Regions from separate parts of the Pararhizobium capsulatum DSM 1112 genome, predicted to be linked through region 2. Evidence: riboswitches for the same ligand, from Rfam matches in the RefSeq annotation. Region 2 holds a riboswitch; each other region holds the start of a gene.
What was found. Region 2 has a riboswitch for S-adenosylmethionine ahead of QO002_RS04870 (O-succinylhomoserine sulfhydrylase). Riboswitches for the same ligand answer to the same signal wherever they lie in the genome.
Positions count from the first base shown of each region.

Region 1 (3,272 bases), 920 kb from region 2:
GGCTGAAGACGTAATCCGTTTCCTGCAGCAGGGTCTCGCCCGGGCGAAGGATGCCTTCAGGGAAATTCGAGTGGTTGACGGCATCCGGCCAGATCTGGGTTTCCAGGCAAAAGCCGGCAAAGGGGCCATATGTCTTGCCTTCAAGCCCCGGCACCGGCACTTTCATCTTGAAGCCGGTGTAAAACTGCACGCCCGGTTCAGTGGTGCGAAGTTCCAATGCGACACCCGAATTGACGCTGCGCACCAGTGCGACGGAGCGCTTCGGACCACGGGCGGGCGAGAGGCAGAAGTTGTGGTCGTAGCCGATCTTGTCGCCTTCCATCTGCCGGCGCATTGAGGTCATGCTGCGCAGATCGAAGGCGGTGCCATCCACCGGGCGGATGTCGCCGGTCGGCACCTGCCGTTCGTCCGTCGGCAGATAGTGGCCGGCGGCAATCATGATGTCGTGGTCGAGCGCATCGGGGCCGCCGTCGAGATTGAAGTAGCTGTGCTGGCAGACATTGGCGATGGTGGCCTTGTCCGTTGTCGATGCGTAGCTGACGCTAAGGACGCCGCCGTCCTTGAGTTCGTAGGTGCAGCGGATGTCGCAGTTGCCGGGATAGCCGGCGCGGCCCTCCGGATCGACGATTTCGAGAACGACGCGATCCGGTGCGTGCTCAACCACGCTCCAGAGCTGCTTGGCGACGCCGTCGCTGCCGCCATGCAGGTGGGTCACACCCTTTTCGTTGCATTCAAGCTGGTAGTCGTTGCCATCGATGCTGAAGCGTCCGCCGCCGATGCGGTTGGCGTTGCGGCCGGGCGTTGCACCGAAATAGGGGGAATGGGCGAGGTAATCCTCAAAGCGCTCGAAGCCGAGCACGAGCGGCGCCGCGTGGCCTTCAAGGCGCAGATCCTGGATCACGGCGCCCCAGGTCAGGATATGGGCCGTCAGGCCGCCACCCTTGATCGTCAGCTGATGGACAGGCTCGCCGGATGGCAGTCGGCCGAATTCTTTATTCAATGCTTCCACGGCCCTGCGTCTCCTCCTGGCACCCGTTTGGCGCAAACTGCGCCATTTCCGAAGGCGCGGCAACCAAAAAGTCATACAATTCATGGCTCATGAACACCCACAACGTTTCCGGGTGTTCATGAGCATCATATCTGCCCTCTGTCGGTTCAGTCGTCGTTGCCGATAGCTGAAAGCTCATAAGGGGTGGTCTGGTAGATGTCGTTGATCCAGTTGCCGAAAAGCAGATGCGCGTGGCTTCGCCAACGGTTCTGCGGCGGCAGGCTTGGATCGTTATGCGGGAAGTAGTTGAACGGCATCTTGATCGGCACGCCGGCATCGACATCACGGAAGTATTCGTCAGACAACGAGGTCGAATCATATTCCACGTGGTTGAAGACGTAGAGCCGGTTGCAGGTTTTCTCATGCACGAAACAGACACCCATTTCGTCCGATTCCATCAGGATTTCCAGGCCGTCGACCTTTTCGATATCGGCGCGGCGAACCTCTGTCCAGCGGGAGACGGGGATCTGGAAGTCATCGGAAAAGCCACTGAGATAGACGGATGACGGATTGAGATTGTGGTGGCGATAGACGCCAAACGCCTTTTCCTTCAAGGCATGTTTCGGCACCTCATGGAAATGATAGATCGCCGCCATCGCACCCCAGCAGATATTGAGCGTCGAGTGCACGTTGGTGTGCGTCCAGTCGAAGATCTGCTTCATCTCCTCCCAATAGGTCACGTCCTCATAATCCAGCAATTCCACAGGCGCGCCGGTGATAATCAGGCCGTCGAACTTGCGCGCCTTCACCTCTTCCCAGGTTTCGTAGAAGGCAAGCAGGTGCTCTTCGGACGTGTTCTTCGCCTTGTGTCCGCCGAGACGGATCAGGGAAAACTCGACCTGCAGTGGCGAGGCGCCGACGAGGCGCGCCATCTGCACTTCGGTCTTGATCTTGTTCGGCATGAGGTTCAGGAGTCCGATCTGCAGAGGGCGGATATCCTGGCGGATAGCCATCGTCTCGGTCATCACCCGCACGCCCTCTTTGGTGAGGGTTTCGAAAGCGGGCAGCGTATCGGGGATCTTGATGGGCATGGTTCTCACTCGACGAACAAGAGCCGGAAAACAAAAAACCGGCAACGAAAAATATCGCAACCGGTCCGCTTCACCCACGGCCCTTTAGCGACTTGTTTAACGTGGCTGCAAGCCGGCCGGCCAAATCACCACGAATGCTTAAATAGCGCTGCTTCCGGGCAAATGCAATGCCCGGAAAAATCGCTGGAGCGGCTTAACCCTCCAGCTCCTCTCGCAGCATTTCCAGTTCCAGCCAGTCCTCTTCCATCTTGGTGACAGAGGCGCGCAGTTTCTCCAGTTCGGCAGCAAGTGTGGAAAACCGGGCCGGATTTTTCGAAAACAGATTGGGGTCGGCCATTTCGGTTTCGCGTTTGGCGATGTCCGCCTCGGCCTTCGCCATTTCCTTCGGCAGGTTTTCGAGTGCGAATTTCTGCTTGAAGGAGAGCTTGCCTCTTGCTGCTTTCGGGGTGTCGGCGGTGGTAGAAGGTGCGGAACGCGCTTTTTCGGCCTTTTCGGCCTTGCGCTTTTCGTCCTGGGCGCCCCTGCGCTGGGCCATCATGTCGGAATAACCGCCGGCATATTCAATCCAGCGGCCGTCCGGTGCATCCGGATTGGCGGGCGCGATCGTTGACGTCACGGTGCGATCGAGGAAGTCACGGTCGTGGCTGACGAGGATCACGGTGCCGGAAAAGCCGGCGACGATTTCCTGCAGGAGATCCAGCGTCTCGATATCGAGGTCGTTGGTCGGTTCGTCGAGGATCAAAAGGTTGGTCGGGCGCGAGAGGATGCGCGCCAGCATCAGCCGGGCGCGCTCGCCACCGGAAAGGTTCTTGATCGGTGTACGCGCCTGCTCAGGCTGGAAGAGAAATTCCTTCATATAACCGGTGACATGGCGCTGCTCGCCGTTGACCAGCAGGTTTTCGCCGCGGCCGTCCGTGAGGTAGTGGGCCAGCGTGTCCTCAAGGTTCAGGTCCTCGCGGCGCTGGTCGAGCGTGGCGATCTCGAGGTTCGTGCCGAGCTTGACCCAACCGCTGTCGGGCTTGATCTGGCCGGTCAGCATCTTCAGGAGCGTCGTCTTGCCGGCGCCGTTCGGGCCGACGAGGCCGATGCAATCGCTGCGATGGACGCGGATCGAGAAGGGCGCGACGATGGTGCGCTCGCCATAGGATTTGGTGATCTGGTCTGCCTCGAGTACCAGTTTACCGGATTCGCGG
Region 1 covers NZ_JAUSVF010000001.1:103,921-107,192, reverse strand. The annotation lists gene QO002_RS00495 (aldose epimerase family protein) at 1-1,009, opposite strand, end outside; gene metA (homoserine O-acetyltransferase MetA) at 1,156-2,079, opposite strand; SAM riboswitch at 2,144-2,221, opposite strand; gene QO002_RS00485 (ABC-F family ATP-binding cassette domain-containing protein) at 2,273-3,272, opposite strand, start outside.
Region 1: it holds a riboswitch for S-adenosylmethionine, as region 2 does, so the genes downstream of both, metA (homoserine O-acetyltransferase MetA) here and QO002_RS04870 (O-succinylhomoserine sulfhydrylase) in region 2, are expected to answer to the same signal.

Region 2 (3,272 bases):
CGGTCAACGCCGGCGCGGAGCGGCTGATTGATCTGAGCTGCATGGTTTTCAGAAAGTTTTGGTGATGGCTGGAAGACATATCGTCCTCCTTTGTTGAGGCGAGGGCATCTGACCCTCAAGCGGCAGCGCCTGTATAATTTGCTGCCGAAGGCGCGACAATGCGCTTCGGTTCAACCTTTAGCAAGCGGTATGTGGGACGGCGTTCACTAGAGCGGGTAGCGGGAATCGAACCCGCGCGATCAGCTTGGGAAGCTGACAAGCTACCATTACATCATACCCGCAACACCTTGAGGTTTCCACCAACAGCGGCTGGCTGTCAAGAGTGATGGGCACTCAGGAACCGTCTGACCCGACACCTATTCCGAGCGAAAATGCTTGGAGAGTTTCAGACCCTGCGCCTGATAGTTGGACGTGCCGAGCAGGCCATAAAGACCCTCCGGGCGCTCCATCATATGCTCATAGACCAGACGGCCGACGATCTGGCCGTGCTCGAGAATGAAGGGAACCTCGTGGCTGCGCACCTCCAGCACGGCGCGGCTTCCCGTCCCACCAGCAGAGGCATGACCGAAACCGGGGTCGAAGAAGCCGGCGTAATGGACGCGGAACTCGCCGACGAGCGGATCGAACGGCGTCATCTCCGCAGCGTAAAGCGGCGGCACGTGGACTGCTTCGCGCGATACGAGGATGTAGAACTCGTCAGGATCGAGGATCAACTCGTCACGACCGCGGCTGTAGAGCGGCTCCCAGAAATCGAAGATCCCATGCTCCGCCTTCTTGTCGACATCGACGACGGCGGTGTGGTGTTTGCCGCGATAGCCGATCAGACCATCGACGCCCGTACCCTTCAGATCGATCGAAAGCGCGATGCCGGCACCCGAGACATTCGGCGTTTCGCTGGCGACAAGAATATCGCTCTCATGCAGCGCCATCACCTCGGTCTCCGTCAACAGCGCATGGCCGATACGGAAGCGGATCTGCGACAGACGCGAGCCACGGCGCACAATGACCGGAAAGGTCCGCGGGCTGATTTCGAGGTAAAGCGGCCCCTTGTAGCCGGCGGGAATCTTGTCGAATTCCTGGGCGCGATCGGTGATGACGCGGGTAAAAATATCCAGACGACCGGTCGAGCTCTTCGGATTGGCCGAGGCAGACATCACGGCCGGCAGATCGAGGCTTTCTATTAGGGGAACGATATAGACACAGCCCGTCTCCAGCACCGCGCCTTCCGAAAGATCGATCACATGAAGTTTCAGCCGGTCGAGCTTGTCGGCGACGAGATGGCCAGGGCCTGGCATGAAGCTGGCGCGCACGCGAAAGGCTTTCGAGCCGAGACGCAGGTCGAGACTGGCGGGCTGGATCTGATCCGTATCGAGCGCGGCCTCGCTTGCAAGCCGCCCCTCGTCGAAGAGAGCGGCGATCGCCCGGTCCGCCAATATTCCTGTTTCGCGCGCCATGAACATTCCATTAGGTTTCCCTTCAGAGAAACCAAACCTGGGGAATTGACGCAAGCCGGGAACGGCAGTATTGCAGCTTTATCCCGTGGTGATTTGGCCGGTCGGCTTGCAGCCACGTTAAATAAGTAGCTAAAAAGGCCGGGTCTCGGACCGGCTTGCTTTTGCGGCCGGTTTTTTTGTTTTGAAAGAGACGAATGATGAGCAAAAACTGGCGCCCGGCAACGCAGCTCGTTCATGGTGGAACCACCCGGTCGAACCACGGCGAAACCTCTGAAGCCATCTTCCTGACCCAAGGCTTCGTGTACGACAGCTCGGAAGCGGCTGAGGCACGCTTCAAGGGCGAGACCGACGGGTTCATCTACGCCCGCTACGGCAGCCCGACCAACGACATGTTCGAAAAGCGCATGTGCATGCTGGAAGGCGCCGAGGACGCCCGCGCCACGGCGTCCGGCATGGCCGCTGTCTCTGCCGCAATCCTCTGCCAGGTCAAGGCCGGTGATCATATCGTCGCGGCTCGCGCCCTCTTCGGCTCCTGCCGCTATGTCGTTGAGACGCTGGCGCCCAGATATGGCGTTGAATGCACGCTGGTCGATGGCCGCGATCTCGCCAACTGGGAAGCTGCCGTTCGCCCGAATACCAAGGTCTTATTCCTGGAAAGCCCGACCAACCCGACGCTCGAAGTCGTCGATATCGAAGGTGTTGCCAAGATCGCCAATGCGATCGGCGCGACGGTCGTCGTCGACAACGTGTTTGCGACACCGCTTTTTCAGAAACCACTGGAACTCGGCGCCCATGTCGTCGTCTATTCGGCCACCAAGCATATCGATGGCCAGGGCCGCTGCCTCGGCGGGGTCGTGTTGTCGAGCAAAGACTGGATCAACGAGAACCTGCACGACTACTTCCGCCACACCGGCCCGGCACTCTCGCCGTTCAACGCCTGGACGCTCCTGAAGGGCATCGAGACGCTGCCGCTGCGCGTTCGCCAGCAGACGGAGAATGCAGCCCGCATCGCCGATTTCCTTGCCGAGCAGCCGCAGATAGCGAAGGTGATCTATCCGGGCCGCAAGGACCATCCGCAGGCTGATATCATCGCGCGCCAGATGACCGGCGGCTCAACGCTCGTCTGCTTCGAGATGAAGGGTGGCAAGGAAGCAGCCTTCGCGCTTCAAAACGCGCTCGATATCACCGTGATTTCCAACAACCTTGGCGACTCCAAGAGCCTGATCACCCATCCGGCAACCACGACGCACAAGAACCTTTCTGACGAGGCGCGCACCGAGCTTGGAATTTCCCCAGGCACAGTCCGCTTCTCCGCTGGCATCGAAGATAGCGCCGATCTGCTTGAAGACTTCGCGCAGGCCTTGCGGTCAGTCAAGGCGTAAGCAGATACAGCTGCTCCTTCGAGGGATTCGTGAAACGCCCGCATTCTTGCGGGCGTTTTCATGTGCGTCTTACCGACGTTCTGCTTTGCCGCGGAACCATTGAGACCAGCTTCTCGTTTGATGAGAGGAGATATTTCAAACAGGAGGCTCACATGCACGTTGTCGGCACACAGGTCATTCCCGAACAGGGTGGCAAGATGGGATTTACGGTTGAATTCGTCGGCGATCATGGCGAGGTCGTATCCGTCACCATGCCCACCGGCGCTGATGATAGTCTCAATCGGCTGAATGCGATCGAAAAGGCCAAATCCGTCCTGATGGACACCGCCAATTCCGGCGGCGACAAGGAAGGTGGCGCAGAAGAAGCCATGAAAGCTCGTCGCAGCGCACGCGCTGCAGGCGATACCGGCACCATGGAGGAGCAACTCGACGAGGG
Region 2 covers NZ_JAUSVF010000001.1:1,028,210-1,031,481, reverse strand. The annotation lists gene QO002_RS04885 (hypothetical protein) at 1-79, opposite strand, end outside; tRNA gene QO002_RS04880 (tRNA-Gly) at 211-281, opposite strand; gene QO002_RS04875 (2'-deoxycytidine 5'-triphosphate deaminase) at 357-1,454, opposite strand; SAM riboswitch at 1,530-1,608, shown strand; gene QO002_RS04870 (O-succinylhomoserine sulfhydrylase) at 1,652-2,836, shown strand; gene QO002_RS04865 (hypothetical protein) at 2,989-3,272, shown strand, end outside.

Region 3 (3,272 bases), on a different contig from region 2:
TTGACGCATCCATTGCAGATCGCCGCTGTGTCTGCAGGTCCGACGTTCGGACGTGTGGGCATCACTTTCTGTCCGGGGAAATACGACCGGCAAGCCATGAGCGGCTATTGGGATCGTGATCTGAATATCGATCTCGATGCGATCCGCGACTGGGGAGCCGCCGCGGTCGTTACTTTGGTGGAGCAGAAGGAGTTGGTTCTCCTTCGGGTGGAACACCTTGGCGAAGAGGTCCTTCGCAGAAGAATGCTGTGGTTCCACCTGCCGATTGGCGACGTATTGACGCCGGACGCAGAGTTCGAGCGGCAATGGGACGTTGCCGGTGACCAGATCCGCACTGGTTCGCAGCGGACGCGATGTTGTGGTTCACTGCCGCGGCGGCCTCGGACGGGCCGGTACGATCGGAGCCCGTCTTCTCATCGAACTCGGCATGGAGCCGGCGACCGCGATCAGGCAAGTACGCGCCGTTCGTCCGGGGGCAATCGAGACGTCGGATCAAGAAGACTACGTCCTGGGCATTCGCTCGAAGACCTAACAAGAAGGGGGGAACGGATGATGGATTGGTTCGAACAGCTCACAGGGTTCCCCGAGACTGGCTACCAGGAAACCCGTGCCCGGCTTGAGGTCGTTGACGGCCGATTACGCTCGAAGGTCAATGGTGCCAGCTATGCGGCTGGCAAGCTTGAACTGATTTCCCTCCAAGATCTGCGCGAGAGGGCAGCCTCTCGCCGCGGCTTGCCGGGTCGGCTTCGGACAAGGGTCGTGACCGGCGATGTACGGAGCATGCATCGGGCCCCGGAAAATGCCGGCGCATTGTTTCAAGTTGCGTCACAGTTTAATCTACTTGAAATGACGGGGCCAGAGGTGACGCCCGAGGATGGCGTGACCCGATATCAACACGACCATACCCAAGGGCCGGCTTGCGCGATCGCAGCGGGCGCTGCGACCATTTACCGGAACTACTTCGTTCCAATCGACGGGGGCGAGGGCCAGACCGCCAACAGGCAACTCGACGGGCTCGCTGCCCTTGGCGCGGCATTGAGTGCTGGGACCAAACTTCCCGTCAGCGATCTTTGGACGATGAAGAACGGCTATGCGTTGTGCAGTGAACGGGGCCTCGATGCAGTCACTCGACATCTCCGAAGTCTTGCGCCAGACGAGATCGATACCCTGCGTGGAAAGCTGCGCATCGGGGTACATAGCGGTGTGGAAGCCACTGAAGCCGTTGGACCGAACCGACCACAAGTTTCACAAGCGCTCTGCTCGGCGCTCCCGGTTGCCTACGGCGTACGATCTCCTTTTTGGGAATTGTTCGCGTCACTGGTCCTGGAGGCTGCATACGAGGCTACTTTGTGGGCTGCGGTTCTGAACGCGCACCGCGACGGATCGAAGGTCGTTTTCCTGACGTTTCTCGGCGGAGGCGTTTTCGGCAACTCCGAAAGTTGGATTCACGGCGCCATGCGGCGAGCCTTCAGATTGACGGAGACCTTCGACCTTGACGTGAAGCTTGTAAGTTACGGAACGCCCTCGAAGGAAATTCTAGCGACCGCTGAAGAGTTTCCCTGACGGTCACACGGCCCGACCGCCTGATACTGTCTTCCCTCGACGGGTGTTCGGCCGCCCGCCACACCTTTGCGGATCGTCGTAACATCATGACAGCGGCGAGTGCGGACAGTGCTCAACCAGGGAAGGAGTTCACGCACGGCCCCGAGGTCCGGATTGACAATTCTACCCCGTTGAATATGTTCAGGGCCAGCATCAAGAGCGGGGCGAAAGCCCTCGCCAACCTGCCCGCCCGGGCAAGGTGGTGACCCGCAAGGGGATGTGGCCAGACGGCAACCAAACGGGCTGATCCTGCACCACCGTCCCTTGCCCTCGCTCCTGATGAACCGGAACAGGGAGACGACGATGGCCAAATCCACATTCAAGATCCCCACCAATGCCCCCGACATTCCTCGCGTTGTCAGTTTCTCAGGAAATCGGATTTCCAGGTCGCCCATGCTGGACGGATTGTTCACATCAGAGTCGGCACTTTGCGCTGCTTCCGAGTGATTGAAGAAAGGAACAAGCGAATGGCGAGGATAATGCCCGGACAGAGAGGCTACGATCCGGATTGGGACAGCCCGGAAGCGATCGCGAAGCATATCGTGCGGGGGATCTACAACGTACCCCGGAGGGCGGAAGCCTATCACCGGGAGAAAGCCCGGCTGGAGGCGGAAGACGAGGCGTTCAGAATTGGCACGGCGAGGCCGCTGAACGCGAGGACGAAATCGAAGCCGCCATGGACCAATTAGCTGCCGATTTGTCGAAAAGGACGGGGCGCGGAGAGGAGGACAAGAAAATATAGGCAGGATAAGGCGACGACAGTTGCTCGCGTTGTCAACGGCGGGCGGCTCACCGTCCGATTGCTCTTGTTAGGAGTAGGCGGAGCCCTGATCGGCAGCAAAGAGCAATCAATTGGCGACGATGAGCAAGCTCGCTCGCCGCAGCGAGTCTATCTTACGTTTCTGCCAGACGCGCGCGAAGGCGTGTGGTTTTAGCTGTCAGAAAATGCCACTACCAATTTGAGCCGACTTGAAGGATATCTGTCTTCGGGTGGGGACCCCACACAACCCGTCGAGCCACACAGTCGCAACCTTGGAGACGAGGAGCGACAGATGACGTCGCCGTGAGCGTTTCAAGAATAACCGTTTAGTCAACGAAATGGAAGAATATGAGTTCCAATGAGCAACTGGCCGATGGTTCTAGCGGCACAAATACCTTTCTCTATCTGACAAACGGCGCGCCTGCCACAGGAACAATAGAATCCGTTTTGGACTTCGATGCATTCGGTGTTTATCTAGTTGCTGGTATCGAGTATCATTTCTACCTAAACGGTAATCATTTTCCATCTGGAATATCAAACGAAGATGCGTTTTTCAGATTGTATTCCCCAAGCGGGGAAAACCTTCTAGGAACTTCGGTTACAGTCCCCGTAACTGGAGACACTGTTGAGTCGCTGTTCTACACTCCAAGCACTTCTGGTCTGCACTTCGTCCAGGTTGCTGGCGGAGGTAACGTAGGATCTTACTACCTCCAGAGCGAACTCTCTTACGCATCGGGTGTTCCGGACGACTATTCGGCGAATTGGGCTACGGCACCCTCACTTTCATACAACACGATTGTAACGGGTCAGCTGGAAATAGCTGGTGACGAAGACGGGTTTCTCGTCTCCACTGTGGCTGGGCAGCGCTACTACTACGAATACCAGTCCGCGGTTCCAGACTTGTTCGCGC
Region 3 covers NZ_JAUSVF010000004.1:71,905-75,176, reverse strand. The annotation lists gene QO002_RS28695 (phosphatase domain-containing protein) at 320-532, shown strand; gene QO002_RS28690 (hypothetical protein) at 550-1,563, shown strand; SAM-I-IV-variant riboswitch at 1,748-1,850, shown strand; gene QO002_RS28685 (hypothetical protein) at 2,082-2,291, shown strand; gene QO002_RS28680 (calcium-binding protein) at 2,711-3,272, shown strand, end outside.
Region 3: it holds a riboswitch for S-adenosylmethionine, as region 2 does, so the genes downstream of both, QO002_RS28685 (hypothetical protein) here and QO002_RS04870 (O-succinylhomoserine sulfhydrylase) in region 2, are expected to answer to the same signal.